Regions from separate parts of the Duganella sp. HH101 genome, predicted to be linked through region 2. Evidence: predicted binding sites of a transcription regulator. Region 2 holds the regulator's gene; each other region holds the start of a gene.
The links. Region 2 encodes sigma-54, which starts transcription at its own class of promoters, with help from an activator protein. Its sites were predicted from a motif close to TGGCANGNAANCTGCTTT; they were not measured.

Region 1: a site for sigma-54 is predicted at 7,018-7,035, ahead of DUGA2_RS00515 (ammonium transporter). Genes of this name have one in related genera too.
Region 3: a site for sigma-54 is predicted at 6,129-6,146, ahead of DUGA2_RS18535 (CmpA/NrtA family ABC transporter substrate-binding protein). Genes of this name have one in related genera too.

Annotation. Positions count from the first base shown of each region.
Region 1 is NZ_LRON01000001.1:155,842-165,678, reverse strand. Features, by position in the region: gene thrC (threonine synthase) at 1-1,157, opposite strand, end outside; gene DUGA2_RS00535 (L-serine ammonia-lyase) at 1,382-2,785, opposite strand; gene DUGA2_RS00530 (NAD-dependent epimerase/dehydratase family protein) at 2,817-3,788, opposite strand; gene kbl (glycine C-acetyltransferase) at 3,815-5,020, opposite strand; gene DUGA2_RS00520 (helix-turn-helix domain-containing protein) at 5,181-5,756, shown strand; gene DUGA2_RS00515 (ammonium transporter) at 5,767-6,969, opposite strand; gene DUGA2_RS00510 (zinc-dependent metalloprotease) at 7,153-9,663, opposite strand; gene DUGA2_RS00505 (prolyl oligopeptidase family protein) at 9,660-9,837, opposite strand, start outside.
Region 2 is NZ_LRON01000018.1:80,579-90,415, reverse strand. Features, by position in the region: gene rapZ (RNase adapter RapZ) at 1-406, shown strand, start outside; gene DUGA2_RS24195 (hypothetical protein) at 434-679, shown strand; partial or broken gene DUGA2_RS34580 (Lrp/AsnC family transcriptional regulator) at 720-911, opposite strand; gene DUGA2_RS24190 (enoyl-CoA hydratase/isomerase family protein) at 924-2,009, opposite strand; gene DUGA2_RS24185 (alginate lyase family protein) at 2,042-2,977, opposite strand; gene hpf (ribosome hibernation-promoting factor, HPF/YfiA family) at 3,080-3,439, opposite strand; gene DUGA2_RS24175 (RNA polymerase factor sigma-54) at 3,518-4,996, opposite strand; gene lptB (LPS export ABC transporter ATP-binding protein) at 5,002-5,754, opposite strand; gene lptA (lipopolysaccharide transport periplasmic protein LptA) at 5,757-6,335, opposite strand; gene lptC (LPS export ABC transporter periplasmic protein LptC) at 6,364-6,957, opposite strand; gene DUGA2_RS24155 (HAD family hydrolase) at 6,968-7,498, opposite strand; gene DUGA2_RS24150 (SIS domain-containing protein) at 7,498-8,496, opposite strand; gene DUGA2_RS24145 (monovalent cation:proton antiporter family protein) at 8,624-9,837, shown strand, end outside.
Region 3 is NZ_LRON01000011.1:105,745-115,581, forward strand. Features, by position in the region: gene dnaJ (molecular chaperone DnaJ) at 1-885, shown strand, start outside; gene can (carbonate dehydratase) at 990-1,667, shown strand; gene DUGA2_RS18510 (TauD/TfdA family dioxygenase) at 1,762-2,631, shown strand; gene DUGA2_RS18515 (ABC transporter substrate-binding protein) at 2,646-3,647, shown strand; gene DUGA2_RS18520 (ABC transporter ATP-binding protein) at 3,652-4,467, shown strand; gene DUGA2_RS18525 (ABC transporter permease) at 4,464-5,336, shown strand; gene DUGA2_RS18530 (ANTAR domain-containing response regulator) at 5,402-6,025, shown strand; gene DUGA2_RS18535 (CmpA/NrtA family ABC transporter substrate-binding protein) at 6,356-7,528, shown strand; gene ntrB (nitrate ABC transporter permease) at 7,541-8,425, shown strand; gene DUGA2_RS18545 (ABC transporter ATP-binding protein) at 8,438-9,244, shown strand; gene DUGA2_RS18550 (type IV pili methyl-accepting chemotaxis transducer N-terminal domain-containing protein) at 9,244-9,837, shown strand, end outside.

The DNA.
Region 1 (9,837 bases), on a different contig from region 2:
CCGTACTTGGCCACCAGCTTGAACTCGTCGCCATCGGCGCCCGGCTTGCCGGACAAGTCGAAGCCGCCGTGGGTTTCCACTTTCTGGAACAGCGCGCGGGTACGGTCGCCGTCGCGGCCCACCAGGTCGTAGATGAAGCGCTCGAAGTTGGACGCCTTGGAGATGTCCATCGACGGGCTGCTGGTGTGATAGGTCTCGGACGACTTGCGCACGCGGTAGACGCCGGTGCGGAAGAATTCGTCGAGCACGTCATTTTCATTGGTGGCGGCGACCAGCTTGTCGATCGGCAGGCCCATCATGCGGGCGATGTGGCCGGCGCAGATGTTGCCGAAGTTCCCCGACGGGACGGTGAACGACACCTTCTGGTCGTTGGACGTAGTCGCCGACAGGTAGCCCCGGAAGTAGTACACCACCTGCGCCACGACGCGCGCCCAGTTGATCGAATTGACGGTGCCGATCTTCTGCTTGGCCTTGAACGGCAGGTCGTTGGAGACCGCCTTGACCATGTCCTGCGCGTCGTCGAACACGCCTTCGATGGCGATGTTGAAGATATTCGGATCCTGCAGCGAGAACATCTGCGCGGTCTGGAAGGCGCTCATCTTCTTGTGCGGCGATAGCATGAACACGCGGATGCCCTGCTTGCCGCGCATCGCGTATTCGGCGGCGCTGCCGGTATCGCCGGAGGTGGCGCCGAAGATGTTCAGCTGCGCGTTCTGCTTGGCCAGCGTGTATTCGAACAGATTACCGAGCAACTGCATTGCCATGTCCTTGAAGGCCAGGGTCGGGCCGTTGGACAGCGCCTGCAATACCAGCCTGGTGCCGTTTTCGCCCTCTTCCAGCACGCGCAGCGGCGTGATCTGGGATGCTTTTTCGCCTTTGCGGGCGTTCTTGTAGACTTCCTTGGTGTAGGTCTTGGCGGTCAGCGCGCGCAGGTCGGCTTCAGGAATATCGGTCGCGAACTTCTTCAGAATCTCGAATGCCAGGTCGGCATAGGACAGCTGGCGCCAGGCATCCAGTTCGGCGCCGGTCACTTGCGGATAGGCGGTCGGCAGGAACAGGCCGCCGTCGACGGCCAGGCCGCCCAGAAGGATGTCGGAGAATTGTTGGGAAGACGAAGCGGCGGCCGATGCGGCGGCGCGGGTAGACACGTATTGCATAGATTAGAAAGTCCGGTTGAGCTAACGGCTAAAAGGCAGAACGGTGCGAAGCGAGCGGATATTATAGTGCGCCCGGCCGATTCCCGTAAAATCCTGTTGTTTTGCCATCACCCAACCCTGGGGTCAAGTCTGACATTCGGACACGAGCTCTGCCCTAGCAGCCGCTACGGCAGAGCTCGTGTCCGAATGTCAGACTTGACCCCAGTAGTATGACCCAGTAGTAATCAGCAAGCCGCGTGGTTCACCGTGATCACGTGGATCGCCAGGCCGCCCAGCGACGTTTCCTTGTACTTGGCCTGCATGTCGGCGCCGGTCTGGCGCATGGTTTCGATCACTTCGTCCAGGCTGACGAAGTGGGTGCCGTCGCCCTTCAGCGCCAGCGAGGCGGCGGTGATCGCCTTGACCGCTCCCATGCCGTTACGCTCGATGCACGGAATCTGCACCAGGCCGCCGATCGGGTCGCAGGTCATGCCCAGGTGATGCTCGATGCCGATTTCGGCCGCGTTCTCGATCTGGGCGTTGGTGCCGCCCAGCGCCGCCACCAGCCCGGCCGCAGCCATCGCGCAGGCCACGCCCACTTCGCCCTGGCAGCCGATTTCCGCGCCGGAGATCGACGCGTTACGCTTGCACAGCATGCCGATGGCGGCAGCCGTCAGCATGAAGTTGCGCACGCCGGTGACAGGGTCGCTGGGCTTGCAGTCTTCCGCGTAGTAGCGCAGCACCGCCGGAATGATGCCGGCCGCGCCATTGGTCGGCGCCGTGACGACACGGCCGCCGGCGGCGTTTTCCTCGTTGACCGCCATCGCGTACAGGCTGACCTGGTGCAGCGCATCGTGCGGCAGGTCGTTGGCGCGGTTGTCGGAGGCCTTGGCGTCGCTGGCCTGCTTCCACAGGTTGGCGGCGCGGCGCTTGACGTTCAAGCCGCCCGGCAGCTGGCCCGGCGTGTCCAGGCCATGGGCGATACAGTCGCGCATCACATGCCAGATCTTGTCGATGCCGGCGTTGACTTCCTCGTCGCTGCGCTTGACGTTTTCGTTCGTGCGCAGCATCTGCGGTATGGTCAGGCCGGTGCGCTCGCCATGGGCCAGCAGCTGGTCCATCGTATCGAAGGCGAATGGAATCTCGGCAGCCGGCGCGCTGCCCACCGTCGGCGCGGCCTGGTGGGCCTCGCCCTCCTCCTTGATGAAGCCACCGCCGACGGAGTAGTACACCTTGCTGAAGGTGCTGCCGTCGGCGCGCGTCAGCGTGAAGCGCATGCCGTTCGGGTGCTCGGCCAGCGATTCGGCCATGTGGAACACCAGGTTGACGCCGCGCTTGAACGGCACCTTGTGGGTGCCCAGCAGACGCAGTTCGCCGGCCTGCTCGGCCTGCGCCAGCTGGACGTCGACGCTGGTCGGCACCACGTCCTGCGGGGTTTCGCCCATCAGACCCAGGATCACCGCCTTGTCGGTCGCGTGGCCGATGCCGGTCAGCGCCAGCGAACCATACAGCTCGGCGGTGACGCCGGTGACATCGTCCAGCGGAGCGCTATCGAGCAGAAAACGGCGTGCCGCCACCATCGGCCCCACAGTGTGGGAACTCGACGGCCCAATGCCGATTTTAAACAGGTCGAATACGCTCATGTCCATCAGATGTCTCTCTTTTTTATAGTGTGTTGAATTACGCTGCTTTGCCCAGGTGGACGTCGACGTTGGCCAGCATGTCGGCCACCATCTCGTCGACGCCGATGCGGGCTTTCCAGCCCCAGTCCGCGGTCGCGGTGGCGTCGTCCAGGCTTTGCGGCCAGGTGTCGGCGATGGCCTGGCGGCTGTCCGGCTTGTAGCCGATCTTGAAGTCCGGCAGTGCGCGGGTGATCGCGGCGGCCAGTTGCTCGGGGTTGAAGGATACACCGGCCACATTGTATGCGGAACGGACCTTCACTTGTGCTGCCGGCGCGTCCATCAGTTCGATGGTGGCGCGGATCGCATCGGGCATGTAGATCATCGGCAGCGTGGTCTGCGGGCCGAGGAAGCACTCATAGCGTTCGCCGCGCAGCGCCGAGTGGAAGATGGCGATGGCGTAGTCGGTGGTGCCGCCGCCCGGTGGCGACTTGAAGCTGATGATGCCTGGGTAGCGGATCGAACGCACGTCCACGCCATACTTGATGAAGTAGTACTCGCACAGGCGCTCGCCGGCCAGCTTGCTGATGCCGTAGATCGTGGTCGGGTCCATCACCGTGGTTTGCGGCGTGTTCACGGCCGGGGTGTTCGGGCCGAAGGCGGCGATCGACGAAGGCCAGAAGATGCGCAGCGGCTTGCCGATGGCGCCGCGTTCGCGCGCCACTTCCAGGATGTTGAGCAGGCCGTCCATGTTCAGCGTCCAGGCTTTCAGCGGCGCCGCTTCGCCGGTGGCCGACAGCATCGCCGCCAGCTGGTAGACCTGGGTGATGCCCTCGTCGGTGACTAGCGCCGACAGCGCGACCTTATCCAGCACGTTGAGCGTGGTGTAGCGCGCCGCGTTGTACAGATTGGTCGGGCTGATGTCGGCGGCGATGACGTTCTGCGCGCCGTGTTGAGCGGCCAGCGCTTCTACCAGCTCGCTGCCGATCTGGCCATTGGCGCCGATAACGAGGATGCGTTCTTGAGTGTTCATATTATTGTTCCTGACGATTTTCATGTTTAGTTCTTCAGCAGGCCGAGTTCATGGCCTGCCTGTTCGAATGCTTTGAGCACGGTTTCCAGCTGCGCGCGGGTGTGGGCCGCCGACAGCTGGACACGCACGCGCGCCTGGCCCATCGGGACCACCGGGTAGAAGAAGCCGCTGAGCAGAACGCCCAGCTCATACATTCGTGCCGCGAATTTCTGCGCGACGGGCGCGTCGAACAACATGACAGGAACGACAGGGTGCGTACCCGGCTTGATGGTGAAGCCGATACGCTCGATCTCCTTGCGGAAGAAGGCGGTGTTTTCGTGCAGGCGGTCGCGCAGCTCGGTCGATTCCGACAGTCTTTGCAGCACGGCCAGCGAGGCGCCGGCGATCGAAGGCGCCAGCGTGTTCGAGAACAGGTAAGGACGCGATTTCTGGCGCAGCATGTCGATCACTTCCTTGCGCGCCGAGGTGAAGCCGCCCATCGCGCCGCCCAGGGCCTTGCCCAGGGTGCCGGTGATGATGTCGATGCGGCCCATGACGTTGTGGTGCTCGTGCGTGCCGCGGCCGGTCGCGCCCATGAAGCCGGAGGCATGGCACTCGTCGATCATCACCAGCGCGCCGTATTTGTCGGCCAGGTCGCAGATCTTGTCCAGCTGGGCGATGGTGCCGTCCATCGAGAACACGCCGTCGGTGACGATGACTTTATGGCGCTTGCCGGCGGCCGCTTGCAGCTGCACTTCCAGGTCTGCCATATCGTTATGGGCATAGCGGAAGCGCGCGGCCTTGCACAGGCGGATGCCGTCGATGATCGACGCGTGGTTCAGCGCGTCCGAGATGATGGCGTCGTTCTCGTCGAACAGCGGCTCGAACACGCCGCCGTTGGCGTCGAAGGCGGCCGCGTACAGGATGGTGTCTTCGGTGCCGAGGAACTTGGAGATCGCCTGCTCCAGCTGCTTGTGCACGGTCTGGGTGCCGCAGATGAATCGTACCGACGACAGGCCGTAGCCATACTTCTCGGTCGCCTCAATGGACGCCTGCGCCACCCACTCCTGGCCGGACAAGCCCAGGTAGTTGTTGGCGCACATATTGATCAGCATTCGACCATCCTCGCTCGTCACTTCCGCGCCCTGGCGCGAAGCCAGCACGCGCTCTGGCTTGTAGAGGCCCTGCTCGCGCAATTGGTCGAGGTTCTGCTGCAGGCCGCTGAAGAAGGTGGTTTTTGCTGGAATGGTCATGATGGGTCCCTGTCTGTGGTACGATTTCACTGCGTTATACGAAATCCGTTATGTCGAACTCAAATTCAATATATCGAATATTACAGAACACCAGTGAACTGCGCAAGCCATGCGCGCGCGGCGATTCACTTGAAATTTAGCCCATCTGCCGAATAAAACAATGAATACTCCCGTTTCGACGAATGCACCTCCAGAAGTCGGCGCCGCCCTGCAGCGGCTGCGCCTGGCCCGTGGCCTGACGCTGGAGGATTTGTCCCGCATCGCCGGCGTCTCCAAATCGATGCTGTCCCAGATCGAGCGGGAAAAGGCGAATCCGACCATCGCCATCACCTGGCGGCTGGCCAACGCGCTGGGCGTGCAGATCGGCGAGCTGCTGGCGACGGCCGAGCGGCAGACCGAGACGGTGCGCGTGATCGAGGCGCACGAGATCCCCACCCTGCCCGGCCATCACGCCGGTTATGTGCTGCGCATACTGGGTCCGCTGGAGCTGGCCAGCAAATATGAGTGGTATGAACTGACGCTGGTGCCTGGTGGCGAACTGGCCTCGCAGGGCCATGATCCCGGCGCGCAGGAGCACCTGACGCTGCTGCACGGTTCGGTGGAGGTGGAGGTCGGCCCGGACAAGAAGAAGGTAAAGCTGGGCAGCACGGCGCGCTACCCGGGAGACCAGCAGCACATCATCCGCAACGTCGGCAAGACCGAGGCGAAGGCGCTGCTGGTGGTGATACACCGATAAGCTTAACTATTTACCAATTTGCTTCACGCTCCGGCGTGGAGCTGATGCGGTGGATCGACAGGTCGGCGCCCTGGAACTCTTCCTCCGGGTCCAGGCGCAGGCCCAGCGTGGCTTTGAGCGCTCCGTAGATGGCAAAGCCGCCCGCCAGCGCAATCGCCACGCCCAGCGCGGTGCCGCCCAGCTGCGCGGCGAACGATACGCCGCCTATGCCGCCCAGCGCCTTCTGCCCAAAGATGCCCGCCGCGACGCCGCCCCAGGCGCCGCACAGGCCGTGCAGCGGCCACACGCCCAGCACGTCGTCGATCTTCCATTTGTTTTGCGCCAGGGTGAACATCCACACAAACACCGCGCCGGCGATGCAGCCGGTGGCCAGCGCGCCCAGCGGGTGCATCAGGTCGGAGCCGGCGCACACCGCCACCAGCCCGGCCAGCGGACCGTTGTAGGCGAAGCCGGGATCGTTCTTCCCCATCAGCAGCGCGACCAGCGTGCCGCCGACCATGGCCATCAGCGAGTTGACGGCGACCAGGCCGTTCATCTTGTCCAGCGCCTGCGCGCTCATGACGTTGAAGCCGAACCATCCCACCGTCAAAATCCACGCGCCCAGCGCCAGGAAGGGAATCGACGACGGCGGATGGGCGGCGATGGCGCCGTTCTTCATGTAGCGTCCACGGCGCGCGCCGAGCAGCAGCACCGCCGGCAGCGCGATCCAGCCGCCCACCGCGTGCACCACCACCGAGCCGGCGAAGTCGTGGAACTCGGCGCCGAAGGCCGAGGCCAGCCACTCCTGCACGCCGAAGCGGTGGTTCCAGACTATCCCCTCAAAGAACGGATAGACCAGGCCCACCAGCAGCGCGGTGGCGATCAGCTGAGGATGGAAGCGGGCCCGCTCGGCGATGCCGCCCGAGATGATCGCCGGGATGGCGGCGGCAAAGGTCAGCAGGAAGAAGAACTTGACCAGCTCATAGCCGTTCTTGGCGGCCAGCACCTCGGCCGAGGAGAAGAAATTGACGCCATAGGCGATGCTGTAGCCGACGAAAAAATACGCAATCGTCGATACGGCAAAGTCCACCAGGATCTTGACCAGCGCGTTGACCTGGTTTTTCTTGCGCACCGTGCCCAGCTCTAGAAACGCGAAACCGGCATGCATGGCCAAAATCATGATGGCGCCGAGCAATATGAACAATGCATCGGCGCCGTCTTTGTATCCACCCATCAAAATCTCTCCCCAAAATAATGCAAAAATTGACAACGAGTATCGTTAAAAGCAATATTCGTTCCAATTTGGTGCAAATTTTAAGTACTTGATTTCACGGTGTTTTTATTTTGTGCATGAAGCTGCACCAAGGCCGTGCGCACCGAAATAAGGCGTCATGTTGGTGCGCACGGCGTTGGCGGGTCAGATCGGGGCGCCCGGCGGGATCGCCGGCATGGCGCGCAGTTTGACGCTGCGCGGATCGCTCAGGTAGGCCGCTATCAGCTCGGCGGCCTGCTTGCGGCTGTCGGCGGTGACGCCTTTGCCCGGATTTTTCTGCAGCCACTGCGCCAGCTCTCGCGCGGACTGGCGCACTTCCGCCGCCACCTGCGGATGCAGCTTGCCGCCGTCGAGCAGGTTGAGCGTGGCGTCGACCACGACCCAGTTGGCGGCCAGCTGTACCGCCTCGCCACCTGCCACCGAGGCCGGTACCGGCTCGCGCTTCCAGGTCTTTTGCAGCAGCAGCGCCAGCACCTCCTGCACGCCCGGCTGCTGCGCGTCGCGCGCGTGCTGCCAGGCGACGCGGTTGATGCGCGCCGGGTCGAGCAGGAAGCCGGCGGTCTGCGCGGCGCCCGCCTCGGCGATCGAGAAGGCGTCGAACACCGAATCCATACGGGTGGCGAAGTACTCACGGCTGCGTTCATGGCCCATCGCCGGCGGCGTCAGGATATCGAGCACGCCGGCCGGCAACGCCAAATACTCGGCGCGCAGGCTGTCCACCAAACGGCTCAGGGCCTGGCGCTGCACGGCCGCCGGCGTGGCCTTGACGCCAGCCTTGGCGATGCCGGCTTTGACGTCGCCGCTGCTGGCGTAATCGAAATCGCCGCCGCCGATCAAGCGCGCGACGGCCTCGCCCTGATAGCGCTGCAGCAGATAGACGGGAACCAGCCTCGCTTCCAGCTCGCCGATCTGGCGTGCATCCGGCAGCACATCGACCGAGAAGGTTTGCAGCGCGCGCTGGCGCACGGCGCCCAGCTGGTCCCAGGTTTTGATCGAGTCCGGGCCGAAGTCCCACAGCAGGCCGTCGGGATGGCTGGAGCTGGGCGAGCGGTCGTCCTGGTCGCTGGAGTACAGCATGCCGGCCGCGCGCGCATCGGCGCGCAGCTTGGCCAGCGCAGCCTGTTCCTGCGCGCCGCCGCCAAAGTCGCCGTAGATGTACTTGACGATGTAGTCGTCCCACGGCCCCACACCGACACCGTAGGCATCGGCGATATCGACGTTGCCCTTGGCGTCCAGCCTGAGGATGGGGTGCGGGTAATCCATCACCGAGCCATTGCCCATGCGGCTGGCGGCGAAGTTGTGGGCGAAGCCCAGCGTGTGGCCGACCTCGTGCGCGGCCAGCTGGCGCAGGCGCGCCAGCGCCATCGCTTCGGCCAGTTTCTGCTTGTCGGCCGGGGCGTTCCTGCCGTACGGCGCAAGCAGGCTTTCAGCGATCAGGATGTCCTGGCGCACGCGCTGGGAACCCAGCGTGACGGCGCCACGGATGATCTGCCCGGTGCGCGGGTCGGCCAACGCGTTCCCGTAGGACCAGCCGCGCGTGGCGCGGTGCACCCAGTGGATCACGTTGTAGCGGATGTCCATCGCGTCCACGCCCTCGGGCAGCAGCTCGACGCGGTAGGCGTCCTTGAAGCCGGCCTTCTCGAAGGCGCTGGCCCACCAGGAGGCGCCCGCGATGAGGGCCGAGCGCACCGGCTCCGGCGCGCCACGGTCGACGTAGTAAACGATGGGTTTCTTGACGGTGCTGACCGCCGCCGACGGATCGGTCTTTTCAAGGCGGTGCCGCACCTGCCAGTGCACGTCGATGCTGCTGGCGAGCGGCGTGGCGAAGTCGTAGTAGTTGACGTCGAAGCCACCGGAGTACGGATGATAGCTGCGCGGCCGCCAAGCGCCGGCCTGCGCGCCGACGGCGGGCAGGCGCACCATGCTGATGCGCTGGCGCAGCGACAGGCTGCTTGCGTCCGCGGCCACCTGGCGCACGTAGTCGGCCTGGCCCGGACCGGCAAATGTCAGCAGCGCCTCCAGTTCGACGTTGTCGGGAAAGGCCTTGGCCTGCTCGGCCAGCACTGCGCTGCGCGCCGCATCGACCTGATATCCGCCTTGCTTGGCGGCGGCCAGCCGCGCGGCGATGCCGTGGCGGTCGGCCAGCAGGAAGCTGGAGAAATCGACCAGATGGCGTTCGCCCTCGCTGGCGACGATCTCGCCGGACCACAGCACGCCGCTGGCAAACGACTCGGCGACGGCCGCGCGTTCGTCCTTGTCCGCAGAGGCGGCGATGAAGCTGGTGTTCTCCTGCACCAGGAACAGGCGGGCGCCGTGTTTTTCAAAGCGCACCATGCGCATCTCGCCCGGCTGGCCGCGATCGAGGCCGACATCGTTCGAGCCCAGCGCATACGGCAAGGAGCTTAGCAGCAGAAAGGGTTGGCTTAACGACGACACGGAGAGCAGTACCCTGCCCTTGTCCGTGTCGCGCCAGACGTCGATGAAGCCCGGCTGCGATTGCAGGCCGCGCGTGGCATCGACGATCTTCTTCGCCGATGCCGGCGCAGGCGTGGCGGCCGCGCTGTCGGCGGCGCTTGCCAGCCCCGGCGCCGCTGGCGCCACGCCCAGCATCAGGATGGCGAGCAGCAGCGGCCCGGTGGCCGGCGCGGGCCTCACTGCTGGCCTGCGGCTTTGACCGCCTGTGCGGCGCCGTCCATCTTCAGCGCGCGGCTCAGGAAGCCCCAGCGGTCCGCCACTTCCTCGATCTGCTTGGTGGTCGGCTTGCCTGCGCCGTGGCCGGCCTTGCTGTCGATGCGGATCAGGATAGGCGCCGCGCCACCCTGGTCGGCT
Region 2 (9,837 bases):
GCGGGCGTGGGTCAAGGACCTGGTGGCGATCGAGCGCGCGCCGCTGATCCTGTTCTTCGAATCGTTCGCCTTCAAGCTGGGGGTGCCGCTGGACGCGGACTTCGTGTTCGACGTGCGGGCGCTGCCCAATCCCTACTACGACCTGACCTTGCGCCCGCTGACCGGCCGCGACGCGCCGGTGATCGACTTCCTCAACGCCCAGCCGAGTGCGCTGGACCTGATGAACGACATCCGCATCTTCATTGAAAAGTGGCTGCCGTCCTTCAAGACCGACAACCGCAGCTACCTGACGGTGGCCGTGGGCTGCACCGGCGGCCAGCACCGCTCGGTCTACATGGCCGAACAACTGGCGGCCTACTTCCAAAAATCCGAACGCGTCATCCTGCGCCACCGCGAGCAGGCTTAAGCGGTCTCGATCAATGGAGGCGAGATCATGGCTGAAAAATTTTCCCCTTACGATCCAACGCAAGCGCTTAATAGCCTGGAAGCCATCGAAGTGTTCATGACGGATGCATTCGAAACCGGTGATGCCGCGCATATCGCTGCGGCGTTGGATATCGCCGCCAAGGCGCAAGGACTCACACAATTGGCAGGTGAGCCATCCCTGAAAACCACGTTGGCGCTGATGAAGGTGCTCGGACTAAGACTGACTGTCGCCGCCGTCCCCCCCAGCGCTTAGTCAGCGGCTCCAGTGCACCACTTCGATGATGTGGCCGTCGGGGTCTTTGATCCCGCACGCGATCCACCAGTGCCACTTCCTTGACCAGCACGCCGCTGGCCCGCAGCGGGGCAATGCGGCGCTGACAGGTGGCGGCGGACGCGTGCACCTGTTCGGCGATCCGCCGCAGCGGCACGGTGGCGTCTTCCTGCAGCAGGTTGAGTATCTGGATGTCGAGCCGGTCCAGTTCCACAGTCATCGGCGATCAGTCCAGGTGGCGCAGCGGGTGGGCGTAGTCCGGCCACACCGGCTGGAAGAAGCGCTGCACCATCGCCTCGTCGACCGCGTCCAGCGACGACGGTTTCCATTGCGGCGTGTTGTCCTTGTCGATCACCAGCGCGCGCACGCCTTCGATCACTTCGCCATCCTCGAAATTGTGGCGCACCAGCGTGCGCTCCAGGCGCAGGCACTCGGCCACATCCAGCGCGGCGCCGCGCCGGACAAGCTCGTGCGTGACGCACATCATCAGCGGCGAACGGGTGGCCATCACCTGCAGCGTCTTTTGCGCGAAGGCGTTGTCGTCCGTTTTCAGCGAGCCGACGATGGCGGCCACCGAGGCGGCGCCGAAGTGGCGGTCGATGACGCTGCGCTCGGCCGCCAGCTTGCCCTCGCCTACGGCGGCGCGGAACGGCGCCGCGAAGGCCGCGATGGCGTCCTTCAACGCCGCGCCAGCAGTCGACTCCAGCAGCGCCGACAGGGCCGCCATCTCGGCGGCCGGCACGTAGTGGTCGGCCAGGCCGGCGTACAGCGCATCGGCCGCGCCGATGGTGACGCCGGTCACGCCCAGGTAACTGCCCAAGCGCCCTGGTGCGCGCGACAGGAAATAGCTGCCGCCCACATCCGGGAACAGGCCGATATTCACTTCCGGCATCGCCATCCTGGTCCGCTCGGTGACGATGCGCACGCGGCAGTCGGGACCGCCCTGCGCCACGCCCATGCCGCCGCCCATGACCACGCCGTCCATCAGCGCGATATACGGCTTGGGATAGAAATGGATCAGATGGTTGAGCGCATATTCCTCGGTGAAGAAATCCTCGACCAGCGCGCTGCCGCCCTGCGGCGTGGCGCGGCCGTTGTCGTAGAAGAAGCGAATGTCGCCGCCGGCGCAGAACGCCTTCTCGCTGCTGCTGCGGATGACGACGGCGGCCACGCCGCTGTCGTCGCGCCACGCCATCAGCGCCGCCGTAATATCGCGCACCATCGCCAGCGACAGGGAGTTCAAGGCCTTGGGCCGGTCCAGTGTGATGAAGCCGGTTCCGTTGCTGACGCTGGTGTGGACGTAGTCGCTCATGAGGTGCTTGGGTTCGTGGAGAAAACCCTATTCTACTGCGACTTGCGCGCCGCCAGATGCTCAAGCGGATTGGGCAGATTCAGGTCGCCGCCCAGCCGTGGCTGGAAGTTGGCCTTGGCCGGCATCAGCTCCGCCCTGCCCTCGTGCCGCGCATAAATGATGGCGAACGACATTTCGCTGCCGTTGGCCCGCTCCTGCGCAAAGCCGGTGGCCTTCTCCATCGCCGACGGGTCTTGCGCGGCGGCGATGGTGAAGCGCATCAGCTGGTCCAGCTTGGGCGAGCGGATGTCCAGGATGGATGCGCTCATCACCAGCGGCACGGCGGCGAACACATGGTAGTGCAGCGCCTTGGCTCCGCGCTCCATTTCCGGCGGCAGTGAACCGTCGGCCGCCACCTGCCCCATCGCATGCTCGAAGACCTTGCGGCCCCAGCCCAGATAACGCTCGTCGCCGGTGACGCCGCCCACCGCCGTCACCGCCAGTCCTTCCCAGTAGTAATGGTTGTTGCGCGTGCCCTTGTGCGCGTCGGAGTGCGCCATGGTGGCGTCGGCCAGCGTCTTGAACCAGCTTTCAATGGCTTGCTGCTGCGCCGCGCCGGCGGCCGGTTTGACGCGGGCATAGCTGAGCGCCATGCCGCCCAGGGTCCACTTGCGCACATACCACGCCTGCTCGCTGGACAGTTTGCCCAACAAGGCCTTTTGACCAGCCCAACTCTCCAGCCAGCCCAGCGCGCAGGCGGCGTTGCCCAGGCTGGCGTTTTTCGCCACGTCGGCCAGGAAGTCGTCGATGGGCTTGGTGTTGGCGATATTGCGTGCCCGCAGCACCGGATCGATGACAGAGTGATGCGCATCCGAGTAATAGCTGTTGGCGTCGATATCGATCACGGCCGGCGGCGGCGCGGTGCACGCCAGCGCGGCCGGGGCGGCCAGCGCCAGCAGCCAGGCTGTAAATAGTTTAGTTCGTTTCATGCCACTCCCATCAGAAGACATTTGGAAAACGTTTACTCTAAACTATCCGGGCGCAAAAAAGGGCGCCTCTGCGCCCTTAGTTTGATGGTGCCGGGGCCGTTGTTATAGGGCGGCGGCAGCGGGTTCGTAGCTATCCGGGAGATGCTTGATCGCATCGTGGCCGTGCTCTTGGACCTTGGCTTTGTACTTCATGACCTGCCGATCCAGCTTGTCGATCAAGGTATCGATGGCGGCGTACAGGTCTTGCGACAGGCTTTCCACGTAGACGGTTTTGCCCGACAGACGCAGGTTGATTTCAGCCTTCTGGCGTTTCTCTTTCTCTTTAAGGTTATCTACAGTCAGGATGACAGCAATATCAATCACTTGATCAAAGTGGCGGGTGACGCGCTCAAGCTTGTTCTGCACATATTCACGGATGGCCGAGGTCACTTCGAGATGATGTCCACTGATGGTGAGATTCATACACACTCCTAGAGATAATGTCGCTTCTTACGGTTAGTGCGTAGCCCATTACTGCCGGGCGCGCAGGAACCAGAATAACTACAAAGACTTGCGGAGACTGACTGGCGGGATTTTCAACGCTTCGCGATATTTGGCAACAGTTCGTCGCGCAATCACCATGCCTTGTTCTCCCAGCATGTCCGCAATCTTACTGTCGGATAAAGGATTTTTCGGGTCTTCTGCTCCTGTCAATTGCACGATGAGTGCGCGTATCGCCGTCGAACTTGCTTCCCCCCCCGCTTCGGTGGCGACATGGCTACCAAAGAAATATTTCAACTCAAACATGCCATGCGGGGTCAGCATATATTTTTGAGTTGTTACACGAGAAATAGTGCTCTCGTGTAGACCCAGTGTATCAGCAATTTCGCGAAGCACAAGGGGGCGCATGGCGACCGCGCCGTGCGAGAAAAAGTTCTTTTGTCTTTCTACTATCGCCTGGGCGACGCGCAGTATCGTGTCGAAACGCTGGCGCATATTCTTGATCAGCCACTTGGCTTCCTGCAGCTGCGCGCCCATGGCGCCCTCGCCTTTTCCCTGCTTGAGCAGGTTGGCGTACATGGCGTTGACGCGCAGGCGCGGCATGACGTCGTTGTTCAGGCTGACCTGCCAGCCGGTGCGCGATTTCTTGACGATCACGTCCGGCACCACGTAGTCCGACACGTCCGACGCGAAGGCCGAACCCGGATGCGGATTGCACTGGCGGATGACGGTTTGCGCCTCGCGCAAATCCTCGTCGTCGCACAGCAGCGCCTTCTTGAGCTTGTTGAAATCGCGCTGCGCAAACCAGGTCAGGTGGTTTTCCACGATGGCCAGCGCCATGCGCCGCGTCACCATCGGTATGCCCGGCAGGCGCTTGATCTGCAGCGCCAGGCACTCGGACGCGTTGCGCGCGCCCACGCCCATCGGATCGAAGCTTTGCAGCAGCGACAGCGCGGTGCGCAGTTCGTCGAGGTCGATCTCCAGCTCTTCCGGCAAGCGCGCCAGGATTTCCTCCAGCGGTTCTTCGAGGTAGCCGTTTTCGTCCAGCGCGTCGATGATCAGCTCGACCAGCGCGCGGTCGCGCATCTCCAGCACCGTCACCCGCATCTGCTCCATCAGGTGCTCGCGCAGCGTGCAGTGGCTGGCCTCCAGCTGCGGACGCGAGTCCTCGTCGTCGGGCGCCTTGCTGCGGCCGGCGTCGCTCCAGTCGACATCGGCGTCGCTGCTGGTGCTCTCGGTGTCGGCGGCCGGGCCGTCGTAGTTGTCGGCGTCGGCGGCCGGCGCTTCCTGGGCGTTGGGCGGGCCTTCCGGCGGCGCATCGCCGACCGGGGCTTGCTGGCTGATGGCGCCGTCCGACAGCAGCCGCAGCGAGCGGTCCAGCGGGTCGTCGAGGCGCTCCAGCAGCGGATTATCGGTCAGCAGCTGTTCCAGTTCCTGGTGCAGCTCCAGCGTCGACAGTTGCAGCAGCCGTATCGACTGCTGCAATTGCGGTGTCAGCGCGAGGTGCTGCGACGTGCGCAGTTGCAAAGACTGTTTCATGGGTTTTACATGCGGAAGTGTTCACCCAGATACACGCGACGCACCGATTCGTTGGCGATGATGTCGTCTGGCCGGCCTGAAGCCAATACCGTGCCCTGGTTGATGATATATGCGCGGTCGCAGATGCCCAGCGTCTCGCGCACATTGTGATCGGTAATGAGGACGCCGATGCCGCGTTCCTTGAGGAAGCGCACGATGCGCTGGATCTCAATCACGGCGATCGGGTCGACCCCGGCGAATGGTTCGTCGAGCAGCACGAAGCGCGGGTTGGTCGCCAGCGCGCGCGCGATCTCCACGCGGCGGCGTTCGCCGCCCGACAGCGACAGCGCCTGGTTTTCGCGCAGCTTTTCGATCTGCAAATCGGCCAGCAGGGTATTGAGCCGTTCATCAATGGCAGCCTTGGATAAAGGCTTGCCGTCCACTTTCTGGATTTCGAGGACGGCGCGGATATTTTCTTCCACCGTCAGCTTGCGGAACACCGACGCTTCCTGCGGCAGGTAGGACAAGCCGAGCGAGGCGCGGCGGTGGATCGGCAGCGAGGAGATGTCGGTGCCGCTGATATCGATGCTGCCGGCGTCCGACGGCACCAGGCCGACGATCATGTAGAACGAGGTGGTCTTGCCGGCGCCGTTGGGGCCGAGCAGACCCACCACTTCGCCGCATTCCACTTGCAGGGACACGTCGTGCACGACCTGGCGCTTGCCGTAGGTCTTTTGCAGGCCGCGCACGATCAGGGTGCTACCGCAGGATGCTTCCATGCTTACTTCTCCGTCGCAGGCGGGGTCGACGCGGCTGGCGCGGGCGCCGGGCGGATCACCGGCTGGATCACCATGGTGCCGCGGCCGGCGCCCGGCTTGCTCTCGCCGGTGACGCTGTTCTTCACCGCGAACTGTTCCTTGCGGCTGTCGTAGGAAATGAATTCGCCGTCGACCTCGTCGCTGAGGCGGCCGCCCTCCAGGCGGCGGATCTTGGCTTTCGAGAACAGTTTGACCAGGTCGGTCTTGTTGCTGTATTCGATGCGTTCGGCTTCGCCTTCGACCCACTGGTCGCCGGCGCCGTCGCGCTTCTGGCGGAAGGTGGCCGGCGTGCCCGGCGTGCTGGTCAGCACGACGAAGTCATAACCCTCAGGGTCGGTGGTCATCACCGCCTTCGGCGACTTCATCAGCAAGGTGCCGCGCGTCAGCACCACGTTGCCGATCAGCGTCTTGATCTGCTTGACGTCGTCGATCTGCAGGTCGTCGTAGTTGATCGTGGTCGGTTTGTTGGCGTCGGCTTTTTCAGCGTGCGCGGCGGTCATCGCCAGCAGCAGCATCGTGGCCGAGAGTATCAATTTCTTCATCGTCATTCCATTCATCGTATTGGGTTCGTCAGCGGGCGTCGCGCGGCGGCATCACCAGCTGCCCGCGTCCGCCCAGTTGCACCTGGCGGGTGGCGTTGTTGGCCTTCATGCCGACGCCGGTGGCGGTGGTCTTGCCCAGCTCCAGCGCCACCGGGCTGGCGGTTTCCATGCGTTCTTCGTCGGGATACACGGTCAGCGTCGGCGTGGTCATGCGCAAGGCTTGCGCGTTCGGCGTCGCCGGGCGCACCACGTCCACATTACCACTGAGCTTGACGCGCGTATTGCCCTGGTCGACATGGGCGGTGTCGGCGTGCATATTCATCGGCGGCTGGTCGCCCGACAGGCTGTGCACGTACGGCTTGTCGATGTCGGACGAATCGTCGATCGGGCGGTGGGTCAGCTTGTCGCCGGAAATGATATAGGCCGGCTGGCCGGACTTGTTCATGCGCACCAGGCTGAAGCGGTCGATGATGTAGTCCGGCTCGTTGCGGTGCTGGTCTTCCTGCGCTTCCTGGCCGGCCTGGTTGACCACCTGCACCAGCCAGAAGCTGCCGACGGCGACAAACACGCCGACCACCATGACGATGGTCAGCTGCCAGCGGTGGGCTGTTCTTTTACGCATGGCCGCTCCGTTACACCAGGAACTGCGCCATCACGCGCGGGTAAGTGCCCTGCGCGTGCAGCAGCAGCTCGCACACTTCGCGCACCGCGCCGCGGCCGCCGTGGGCGACGGTGGTGTGGTGGGCACGCTCCAGCACTTCGGCGCGGCCGTTCGGCACGGCGACGGCGAAACCGACGCGTGTCAAAATCGGCAGGTCGACCACGTCGTCGCCGATGAAGCCGACCTGCTCGGCGGTGAGGCCGGTCTTTTCCAGCAGCGCGTTGAACGGCGTCAGCTTGTCGTGGCCGCCCTGGTGCAGGTGGCCGATGCCGAGGTCGGCCGCGCGCCTGATCACCTGCGGCGAGGTGCGCGCGCTGATGATGGCGGTCTGCACGCCGGATTCCTGCAGCAGCTTGATGCCCAGGCCGTCGTGCACATTGAAGGTCTTCAGCGCCTCGCCGTCGGCGCCGTAGTGCAGGCTGCCGTCGGTCAGCACGCCGTCGACGTCGAAGATCATCAGCTTGACGCGCGCGGCGCGCTCCACATAGGTCAACTCGGTCATCAGATCACCTTGGCGCGGGTCAGGTCATGGATGTGCAGCGCGCCGACCAGCTTGCCGGCGGCGTCCGTCACCAGCATCTGGTTGATGCGGAACTGTTCCATCACGGCGACGGCGTCCACCGCCAGTTTTTCCGGCGAGATGGTGCGCGGATTGGCGTGCATCACGTCGCGGATCACGACCTTGGTGAAATCCTGGACCTTCTCGATCATGCGGCGCAGGTCGCCGTCGGTGAACACGCCGACCGGCTTGCCGTCGGCGTCGACCACGGCGGTCATGCCCATGCCCTTTTGCGTGATTTCCAGCAGCGCGTCGGTCAGCTTGACGTCGGCGGTCACTTGCGGCACGGCGTCGCCGCTGCGCATGACGTCGCGCACGTGGGTCAGCAGGCGGCGGCCCAGCGCGCCGCCCGGATGCGAGCGGGCGAAGTCTTCTTCCTTGAAGCCGCGCAGGTCCAGCAGCGCGACGGCGATGGCGTCGCCCAGCGCCAGCGTGACGGTGGTCGAGGTGGTCGGCGCCAGGTTCATCGGGCAGGCTTCCTTGGCCACGGCCACGTTCAGGTGCACGTCGGCGATCTCGGCCAGGCTGGAGCCCGGCTTGCCGGTCATGGCGATGACCTTGCTGCCCATGCGCTTGACCACCGGCAGGATGGTCATCAGCTCGGCGCTTTCGCCGGAATACGAGATGGCGATGAAGGCGTCGTCGGCCGTCACCATGCCGAGGTCGCCGTGGGCGGCTTCGGCCGGGTGCACGAACAGCGCCGGCGTGCCGGTCGAGGCCAGCGTGGCGGCGATCTTGCGGCCGATATGGCCGGACTTGCCGATGCCGGACACGACCACGCGGCCCTTGCAGTTCAGCAACAGGGCGATGGCTTGCACGACGCTGTCGTCGGCGTCCAGGCGGGCATTGAGGGCGGCGATCGCCTCTGCTTCGTTCTGCAGGGTGTCGCGGGCCAGCCGCAACGCATGCGCGGCCATATTTGCGTCAAAAGCTTTCAGCATTGTTTTTTCATGGGTTACACTCATGCCCAAGTATAGCCGAATTGAGAAAGCAAAAAACTTGCCAGTCACAACATAACGCCCGCGCCGGCCGACAAACAACGAAATTATATTTACTGGCTAGGTTGATATGACGTTTTCACCCTTGGAATTAACATTGTTGTTATTGGGGAGCGCGGTGCTGGGCGTCGTCGCTTTCCGCATGATGCACCTGCCGCCGATGCTGGGCTACCTGGCGGTCGGCATCCTGATCGGCCCCCACGCGCTGGGGCTGGCCGAATCGAGCGAGGCCTTCCATTCGCTGGCCGAATTCGGCGTGGTGTTCCTGATGTTCTCCATCGGGCTGGAATTCTCGCTGCCCAAGCTGATGGCCATGCGCGGCATCGTGTTCGGGCTGGGCATGGCGCAGGTGGTGCTGACCATCGCCGCCACCATGCTGTTCGGCTGGACCATCGCCACCCAATTGCCCCCTTCGATCCACATCAGCTGGCAAGCCTCGTTCGCGCTGGGCGGCGCGCTGGCGATGTCGTCGACGGCCATCGTGTCAAAAATGCTGACGGAGCGGCTGGAGCTGGAGAGCGAGCACGGCCGCAAGATCATCGGCATCCTGCTGTTCCAGGATCTGGCCGTGGTGCCGCTGCTGATCCTGATCCCCTCGCTGGGCCAGCGCCCGGACGCGCTGGTCGAGACGCTGGCCTGGGCCGGAGTCAAGGCGGTGATCGTGCTGGCGCTGCTGCTGTTCTTCGGCCAGAAGCTGGTGCGCGGCTGGTTCACCGTCGTGGTCAAGCGGCGCTCGCAGGAACTGTTCATGCTGAACCTGCTCCTGATCACGCTGGGCGCGGCCTGGATCACCGAGCGCGCCGGCCTGTCGCTCGCGCTGGGCGCCTTCGTGGCCGGCATGCTGATCTCCGAGACCGAATACAAGCACCAGGTGGAGGAAGACATCAAGCCCTTCCGCGACGTGCTGCTGGGGCTGTTCTTCATCACCATCGGCATGCTGCTCAATGTGCAGCTGGTGCTGGCGCACTGGTGGCTGGTGCTGGTGCTGCTGGCGGGGCCGGTGCTGATGAAGTTCGCGCTGATCGCCGGCCTGGCCAAGCTGTTCGGCGCCTCCGACGGCGTCTCCATGCGCACCGGCCTGGCGCTGGCGCAGGCGGGCGAGTTCGGTTTCGTGCTGCTGAACCTGGCGGGCGGCAGCCACCTGATGGACCCGTTCATCATCCAGGTGGTGCTGGCGTCGATGGTGCTGTCGATGCTGGTGGCGCCGTTCATCATTTCCAAGTCGGACCAGATCGTGATGAAGGTCTCCAGCAACGAGTGGATGATGCAGTCGCTGGCGCTGAC
Region 3 (9,837 bases), on a different contig from region 2:
GGCGGCTTCGGCGGCGGCGCCGGCGGTTTCGGCGACGCCTTCGGCGACATCTTCGGCGACATCTTCGGCGGTGGCCGCGGCCGCGGCCAAGGCCCGCAGGTGTACCGCGGCGCCGACCTGCGCTACAACCTGGAGATCACGCTGGAGCAGGCCGCCCACGGCTTCGACACCACGATCCGCGTACCGTCCTGGGACAAGTGCGACACCTGCCACGGTTCGGGCGCCAAGCCCGGCACCTCGCCGGTCACGTGCTCGACCTGCGCCGGCCACGGCCAGGTGCGCATGCAGCAGGGCTTCTTCAGCATCCAGCAGACCTGCCCGAAATGCCACGGCACCGGCAAGATCATCCCCGAGCCATGCGCAGCCTGCGCCGGCCAGGGCCGCATCAAGCGCAACAAGACGCTGGAAGTGAAGATCCCGGTCGGCATCGACAACGGCATGCGTATCCGCTCGTCCGGCAACGGCGAACCGGGCACCAACGGCGGGCCGTCGGGCGACCTGTATGTGGAGATCCACATCAAGCCGCATACGGTGTTCCAGCGCGAAGGCGACGACCTGCACTGCGAAATGCCGATCTCCTTCGCCAAGGCGGCGCTGGGCGGCGATATCGAGGTGCCGACTTTGTCTGGTAAAGTATCGTTCACGATCCCGGAAGGCACCCAGTCGGGCAAGACCTTCCGCCTCAAGGGCAAGGGCATCAAGGGCGTGCGTTCCGGCTTCGCGGGCGATCTGTTCTGCCACGTGGCGGTCGAGACGCCGGTCAAGCTGACCGAGAAGCAGAAAGACATGCTGCGCGATTTCGAAAAACTGACCACCGAGGGCGGCGCCAAGCACAGCCCGCAAAGCAAGACCTGGCGCGACAAGGTAAAAGACTTTTTTGAGTAAAGTTTTTTAAGTAACTGCGACGTCATGCAGTCTTGGTAATATCGGACCGCCGGTCCACCCTTTTCGGGTGGGCCGGCGGTCTTCTTATGTACGAGAGGAGCATCATGAGTGATCTGGACAACAGTAGTTCCCCGTTGCGCGACCTGCTGGAAAACAACCGTCGCTGGGCCGAATCCGAAGTCGAGCGCGATCCCGACTTCTTCAACCGCCTGGCGCAGCAAGCCTCGCCGGAATACCTGTGGATAGGCTGCTCCGACAGCCGCGTGCCGGCGAACGAGCTGCTGGGCCTGGCCCCGGGCGACGTTTTCGTCCACCGCAACATCGCCAACGTGGTGGTGCACTCGGACTTGAACGCGCTGTCGGTGCTGCAGTTCGCCATCGATGTGCTGAAGGTCAAGCACGTCATCATCGTCGGCCACTACGGCTGCAAGGGCGTGCACGCGGCCATGACCGGCACCCGCGTCGGCCTGGCCGACAACTGGCTGCGCCACGTGCAGGACGTGCACCAGAAGCACGAGCGCTACCTGGGCGATGTCCTGACCAGCAAGCTGCGCGCGGAACGCATGTGCGAGCTGAACGTGGTCGAGCAGGTGTCCAACGTCTGCCAGACCACCATCGTGCAGGACGCATGGGACCGCGGCCAGAACGTCACGGTGCACGGCTGGGTCTACGGCCTGAAGGACGGCAAGCTGCACGATCTGGAAATGACCGTCACCGCCGCCCACGAACTGGCGCCACGCGTGGCCAAGCGCCTGAGCGAGTACGAAGCGGAGCAGGGCTGATAAAGATTCCATATATCGATATCAGGTAAGCTTCGTTTTCTAAATAAGGGAAGCGGCATAGACTGGGCACATACTCATTCACTGGGCGTGTGCCATGTCTGCCGTTCTCCAACCCGCTTTTGACATCGAATTGTTCGACGCGCCGCTCGGCGCGGAGATCCTGGGACTGGACCTCAACCATCCTTTGTCCCCGCGGGCGTTCGACCGCATCCACAAGGCGCACCTGGAGCACCACCTGCTGGTGTTCCGCGACCAGCGCATCACCCCGCGCCAGCAGGTGGATTTCAGCCGCCGTTTCGGGCCGCTGCAAATCCACGTGCTGCGCAACTTCCAGCTGCCTTCGCATCCGGAGGTGCTGGTCATCTCCAACATCATCGAAGACGGCAAGCCGATCGGCCTTGGCGACGCCGGCCACTTCTGGCATTCCGATTTGTCGTACAAGGAAACGCCCAGCCTGGGCTCGATGCTGCACGCGCAGGAGCTGCCGGCCGAAGGCGGCGATACGCTGTTCGCCAATATGCACCTGGCCTGGGACACCTTGCCTGCGGCCTTGCGCTTCGCGGTGCAGGGCGCGCGCGCGGAGCACAGCTACCTGGCGCAATACGAGGAACTACGCCGCCGCAATCCCTACCGCCCGCCATTGACGCCGGAGCAGATCGCCGAGGTGCGCCCGGTCATGCATCCGGTGGTGCGCACGCACCCGGAGACGGGCCGCAAGGCGCTGTTCGTCAGCGAGCACTTCACCACGCGCATCGTCGGCATCCCGCCGGACGAAAGCCGCGCGCTGCTGGCCGAGCTGTTTGCGCACAGCGTGCGTCCCGAGCATGTGTACCGTCACCGCTGGGCGCCGCACGACCTAGTGTTCTGGGATAACCGCTCGCTGATGCACCTGGCCGGCGGCACGCCGGATCATCTGCGCCGCAAGCTGTATCGCACCACCATCGAAGGCGATACGCCTTTCTAATTTCAAGGAAACCCATGTCCAGATTGACTTCCCGCGTGATCGCCGCCGCCCTCGCGCTCAGCTTCGCCACCGCCGCGCAGGCCGAAGGGCGCATCCGCATCGCCGAGCAGTTCGGCGTGGTCTACCTGCTGCTGAACATCGCGCAGGACCAGCAGCTGATCGAAAAGCAGGGCCGCAAGAACGGTGTGGATGTGAAGGTCGAGTGGACGCAGTTGTCCGGCGGCTCGGCCGTCAACGACGCGCTGCTGTCCGGCGCCATCGACATCGCCGGCGCCGGCGTCGGCCCGCTGCTGACGATCTGGGACCGCACCTCGGGCAGGCAGAACGTGAAAGGCGTGGCGTCGCTGGGCAGCTTCCCCTACTACCTGGTCAGCAACAACCCGAAAGTGAAGTCTATCGCCGACCTGACCGAGAAGGACCGCATCGCGCTGCCGGCGGTGACGGTGTCGGTGCAGTCGCGCATCCTGCAATATGCGGCGGCCAGGCAGTGGGGCGAGAAGGATTTTGCGCGGCTCGATAAATTCACCCAGACCTTGCCGCATCCTGATGCAACGGCGGCCGTCATTGCAGGCGGTACGGAGATCAACGCCCACTTCGGCAACCCGCCGTTCCAGGAGCAGGAGCTGGCCGGCAATCCGAATGCGCACATCATTTTGAATTCCTACGATGTGCTGGGCGGCCCGAGTTCGGCCACCGTGCTGTATGCGACCGAGAAGTTCCGCAACGAGAATCCCAAGACTTATCGCGCCTTCACCGCCGCGCTGGCGGAGGCGGCCAAATACGCCAGCGGCAATCCGGAGGGCGCGGCCGACGCGTACATCCGCATCAGCAAGAGCAAGGTGGATCGCAACCTGCTGCTGAAGATCATCAAGAACCCGCAGGTGCAGTTCAGCGTGGAGCCGCAGAACACCTACGGCCTCTCGCAGTTCCTGTACCGCGTGGGCGCGATCAAGAGGCAGCCGGCCAGCTGGCGCGACTACTTCTTCGACGACCCTGTCATTACGCAGGGCGGGTGAGACCATGACACTGCAAGTCGTGCGCCCCGCCGGTGCGGTTGCGCCTTTGTTGAAAGCCAGCGGCGTGAGCCTCGAATACGGCGGCACGCGGGCGACGCATGACGTCAGCTTCGACGTGTACCGGGGCGACCGCTTTGTGCTGCTGGGGCCCTCCGGCTGCGGCAAGTCCTCGCTGCTGAAGGCTGCCGCGGGCTTTCTCGCGCCCAGCGCCGGCGGCATCAGCATCGATGGCGCTGCCGTGACGGGGCCGGGGCCTGACCGCATCGTGGTGTTCCAGGAGTTCGACCAGCTGCCGCCATGGAAGACGCTGAAGGAGAACGTGATGTTCCCGCTGCTGATGACCAGGCGCCTGCGCCGTCACGAGGCGGAGGAGCGGGCGATGCACTGGATCGCCAAGGTGGGCCTGGGCGGCTTTGAAAACGCCCATCCGCATACCCTGTCCGGCGGGATGAAGCAGCGCGTTGCGATCGCGCGTGCGCTCGCCATGCAGCCGGAAGTGCTGCTGATGGATGAACCCTTTGCCGCGCTCGATGCGCTCACGCGGCGCAATATGCAGCAGGAGCTGGGGCGCTTGTGGGAAGAGTTGCGCTTCACGCTGCTGTTCGTCACGCACTCGATCGAGGAGGCGCTGGTGGTGGGGAATCGCATCCTGCTGCTGTCGCCGCATCCGGGGCGGGTGAGGGCGGAATTGAACAGCCACCAGTTCGACCTGCACAGCGCCGGCAGCGCGGAGTTCCAGGCCGCCGCACAACGCATCCACAGCCTGTTGTTCGATGCGCCGGTCGTCGCACCGCCACTGGACCGGAGCATCGCGCTATGAGCTTGTCCTTCGATCCACCGATCCGCCAGGAATACGAATACATCCCCGCCGACTACGCACCGCGCACGGCGGCCGCCGCCGCGCCGCCGCTTCAGCGTGCATGGCAGCAGGCCTGGCTGCGCAAGTCCTTTATCCTGCTCCTGCTGGCCGCCGTGTGGCAAGCCGCCGCCATCTGGACCGACAACGACCTGCTGCTGCCAACCTTCCTGCAAACCGCGCAAGCCTTCATCGCCGGCATCGCCAGCGGCGAACTGCTCGACCGCGTGCGCACCTCGCTGGCCGTCCTGCTGCAAGGCTACGCGGTGGGCGTGTTGGCCGCCTTCGTCCTCACCGCGCTGGCCGCGTCCACCCGCATTGGCCGCGACCTGCTGGAAACGCTGACCTCCATGTTCAACCCCTTGCCAGCCATCGCGCTGCTGCCATTGGCGCTGCTGTGGTTCGGCCTGGGCCGCGCCAGCCTGATATTCGTCATCGTGCACGCCGTACTGTGGCCGCTGGCGCTGGGCGCCTACGCCGGCTTCCAGGGCGTGCCCGAGACCCTGCGCATGGCGGGCCGCAACTACGGCCTGCGCGGCCTGCGCCTGGTGCTGCACATCCTGGTGCCGGCCGCGCTGCCGTCCATCCTCGCCGGCTTGAAGATAGGCTGGGCCTTCGCCTGGCGCACGCTGATCGCCGCCGAACTGGTATTCGGCACCACGGCCGGCCAGGGCGGACTGGGCTGGTACATCTTCCAGAACCGCAACGAGCTCTATACCGACAAGGTATTCGCCGGCCTGGCCGCCGTCGTCCTGATCGGCCTGCTGGTGGAGAACGTGGTTTTCCGTCCACTGGAAACGTTGACTATCCGTCGCTGGGGCATGCAGCGCTAGAGGCATGTTGGCCGATCGTTGGCCGTGTGCCGTAGAATGGTTTGATTCTTGCTTGCAGAAGAGTCATGAAACATTTACGCATAGTGGTCGTCAACACCATCATCCACGCCGGCGACGAGGACGACGCCTCCCTGCTCGCGCAGGCCGAACGCGCGCGCGCGTTGCGCATCGGCCTGCTGGAAGCGGGCTACGACATCATCGCCTCGCTGCCGCCGGACATGTACCTGCCCGAGCGCATCGCCCAGCTGCAGCCCGACATGATCATCGTCGACGCCGAATCCGACGCGCGCGATGTGCTGGAGCACATCGTCATCGCCACCCGCGACGAGCGCCGTCCCATCGTCATGTTCACCGAGAGCGATGACACCGAGAGCATGGAGGCCGCCATGGCGGCCGGCGTGTCGGCCTACATCGTGGCCGGCCTGCAGAGCGACCGCATCAAGCCGGTGCTGCAGGTGGCGCTGGCGCGCTTCAAGCGCGAGCAGAAGCTGCTGGACGAACTGTCCGACACCAAGAGCAAGCTGGCCGAGCGCAAGATCATCGAGCGCGCCAAGGGCCTGTTAATGGAGCGCCAACGTTTCAGCGAAGAGCAGGCCTACCAAAAGCTGCGCAGCATGGCCATGAGCAAAAACCTCAAGCTGTCCGAGGTGGCCCAGCGCATCATCGATGTAGAAGACCTGCTCGGCTAAATCCCGTCCAAAATGATGCACTGCGCAATCGCGGTGCGTTTTCTGCGCCATCGCATGGCGCTGCCGCCCTCCGGATTTCTGCCTTTTCCCCCTGAAGACTTGCTGGCATGGTCATTGCATAGCCTTTAGGCAAGCGCAACGATGCGCTTGCTGTACCTCGCCAACGGCGGCGAGGTCCACCAGACAACGACGTCTACACACGCGAATCCGTTCGCGCTGGGTAGACTTTTTTTTTGGAGATTTGCGATGGAATACAAAGAACAACAAGCCGGCGTCGATACCAAGCGCCGTCAAATCATTCAAAGCGCAGGTCTTGTGGCGGGAGGAAGCATGCTGGGTTTGTCTACGGGTGGGGTATGGGCGGCGGGTTCGGACAAGCCGGAGAAGGAAGAAATCAAGATCGGCTTCATTCCGCTGACCGATTGCGCATCGGTGGTGATGGCGTCGGTGCTGGGCTTCGATAAAAAATACGGCGTCAAATTCGTGCTGAGCAAAGAGGCCTCCTGGGCCGGCGTGCGCGACAAGCTGGCCAATGGCGATCTCGATGCAGCCCATGTTCTATATGGCTTGCTTTACGGCGTGCAGATGGGCATAGGCGGCCAGAAAAAAGACATGGCGGTGCTCATGAGCCTTAACAACAACGGCCAGGCCATCACGTTGTCGAAGAAGCTGGCCGACAAGGGCGCGGTCGACGGTCCGTCGCTGGCCAAGCTGATGCAGACCGACAAGCGCGAATACACCTTCGCCCAGACCTTCCCGACCGGCACCCACGCGATGTGGCTGTACTACTGGCTGGCCGCCAACGGCATCAATCCGATGAAGGACGCCAAGGTCATCACGGTGCCGCCGCCGCAGATGGTGGCCAATATGCGGGTCGGGAACATGGACGGCTTCTGCGTGGGCGAGCCGTGGGGACACCGCGCCATCATGGACGGCGTCGGCATCACCGCCACCACCACCCAGGACATCTGGAAAGACCATCCGGAGAAGGTGCTCGGCTCGACGCTGGAATTCGCCAAGAAGTATCCGAACACCTGCCGCGCGATGATGGCCGCCATCCTCGACGCCGGCAAATGGATCGATTCCTCGCTGGCCAACAAGAACAAGATGGCCGAGGTCATCGCCGACAAGTCCTACGTCAACACCAGCAAGGACGCCATCGACCAGCGCATCATGGGCCGCTATCAGAATGGCCTGGGCAAGACCTGGGACGACCAGAACTACATGAAGTTCTACAACGACGGCGCGGTCAACTTCCCTTACCTGTCGGACGGCATGTGGTTCATGACGCAGCACCGCCGCTGGGGCCTGCTGAAGGAAGACCCGGATTACCTGGCCGTCGCCACCTCGGTCAACCAGATCGACTTGTACAAGGATGCGGCGGCGATGACCAAGACGCCGGTGCCTAAAAGCCCGCTGCGCACGTCGAAGATGATGGATGGTTCCGTTTGGGACGGCAAGAACCCGAAAGCGTTCGCCGCCTCTTTCAAGATCAAAGCCTGATAAAGGAATGCCATGAACGCCATGCTCAAACCCGATAGCGCCGAACCGGTAGCAGCGGCGCCGATCCGTCGTCCACGCCGTCCGCTCGCCGCCAACTCCACGGCGCGCACGCGGCAGCGGGTATCCGCCACCGCGATGAAGATCATCGCGCCCTTGCTGGGGGCTGCGCTGCTGGTGCTGGTCTGGCAGATCATCACCATCAAGAACAGCGCCTTCCCGACGCCGCTGGCGACTTTGCAGGAAGCGGTCAAGCTGTTCTCCGATCCGTTCTACAGCAAAAGCCCGAACGACCAGGGCATAGGCTGGAACATCCTCGCGTCCTTGCAGCGCGTGGCGGTGGGTTTTGGACTGGCGGCGCTGGTGGGTATTCCGCTGGGCTTCCTGATCGGCCGCGTGCACTTCATCGGCAGCATGTTCGGGCCGATTATCAGCCTGCTCAAGCCTGTGTCGCCGCTGGCCTGGCTGCCAATCGGGCTGCTGGTGTTCAAGTCAGCCAACCCTGCGGCGATATGGTCGATCTTCATCTGTTCGATCTGGCCGATGATCATCAACACCGCCGTCGGCGTGCAGCGCGTGCCGCAGGATTACATGAACGTGGCCAAGGTGCTGAACCTGTCGGAGTGGAAGGTGCTGGCCAAGATCCTGCTGCCGTCGGCGCTACCCTACATCCTGACCGGCGTGCGGCTGTCGATCGGCACCGCATGGCTGGTGATCGTCGCGGCGGAGATGCTGACCGGCGGCGTGGGTATCGGCTTCTGGGTGTGGGACGAGTGGAACAACCTCAATGTCCCGCACATCATCATCGCCATCGTCGCCATCGGCGTGGTCGGGCTGCTGCTGGAACAGGCGCTGATGGCGCTGGCCCGTGCCTTCACCTACGAACAAGTATCCAACTAAAGGACTGCGATCATGGACGAGCCAAAATTCATCGATATCGAAGGCGTGGAGATGGTGTTCCATACCCGGAAGGGCGTGTTCCACGCGCTGCGCGAGATCGACCTGACGGTGCGCAAGGGCGAATTCATCACGCTGATCGGCCACTCCGGCTGCGGCAAGTCGACGCTGCTGAACCTGATCGCCGGTTTGCTCAAGCCGACGGACGGCGTGCTGTTATGCGCCAACCGCGAGATCGCTGGGCCGTCGCCGGAGCGCTCGGTGGTGTTCCAGAATCACTCGCTGCTGCCGTGGCTGACCTGCTATGAAAACATCTTCCTCGGCGTGGAGCGGGTGTTCGGCAAGACCGAATCGCGTAATCAGCTGCGGGAGCGCACCATGCAGGCATTGGCGCTGGTTGGCCTGACTGCGGCGGAGGCCAAGCGTCCGCATGAAATCTCGGGCGGCATGAAGCAGCGCGTCGGCATCGCCCGTGCCTTGGCGATGGAGCCGAAAGTGCTGCTGATGGACGAACCCTTCGGCGCACTGGACGCGCTGACCCGGGCACACTTGCAGGACGAGCTGCTCAAGATCGTCGCCGCAACCAGTTCGACGGTGGTGATGGTGACGCACGATGTGGACGAAGCGGTGCTGCTGTCGGACCGCATCGTCATGATGACCAACGGCCCGGCTGCCACGATAGGCGAGATCGTCGACGTGAGGCTGGATCGTCCGCGTGACCGCGTGGCGCTGGCGCAGGATGCGCGCTACATGGAATACCGCACGGCGGTGCTGGAGTTCTTGTACCGCAAACAGGCGCATCCCGCGAAGGAAGCCGCCTGATGGACATGACCACGCCACCCATGGCGCCGGAGGGCGCCTCAAAGAAGCCGCTGACCGGCGAAGTGTTCGGGGCGTTGATCAATCTGTCGGGCCGTCGCCGCTTCACATCGCAGCGCATCGTGCTGTATGCGCTGCTAGCGTCGCAAGGGCATGCGGATGGAGCGGCCACCGCGCAGGAGGCGCTGGCGCTGTTCCGTGGCGCGCACAAGTCCCTGCTGGCCGAGGCGGACGGTTTACCGGGCGTGTTCTGCCCCGAACTGCATGACGCCTACTTCGGCAAGCGGGATGGCGACCGGCAGATCGTCGCCTTCGCCGACCTGGGCGAGCGTACCTTGAAGGCGATCGAGCAGGGCTCGTCGCAGGCCGGCGAGCTGCTGGCGGAGCTGGTGCGCATCACCACGCCGACGCTGGCGATCCTCAACACCATCACCGGCATCTATGAAGAGCAGGCGAAGAAGAATGCGCGCCTGATGCGCAAGCAGCTGCGCGGCGTAATCACCGATATCGATACGATCAACCGCCAGGCGCGCATGGTGGCCTTCAATGCGCGCATCGTCGCGGCGCGGGCCGGGCACGCGGGCAAGGAGTTTTCG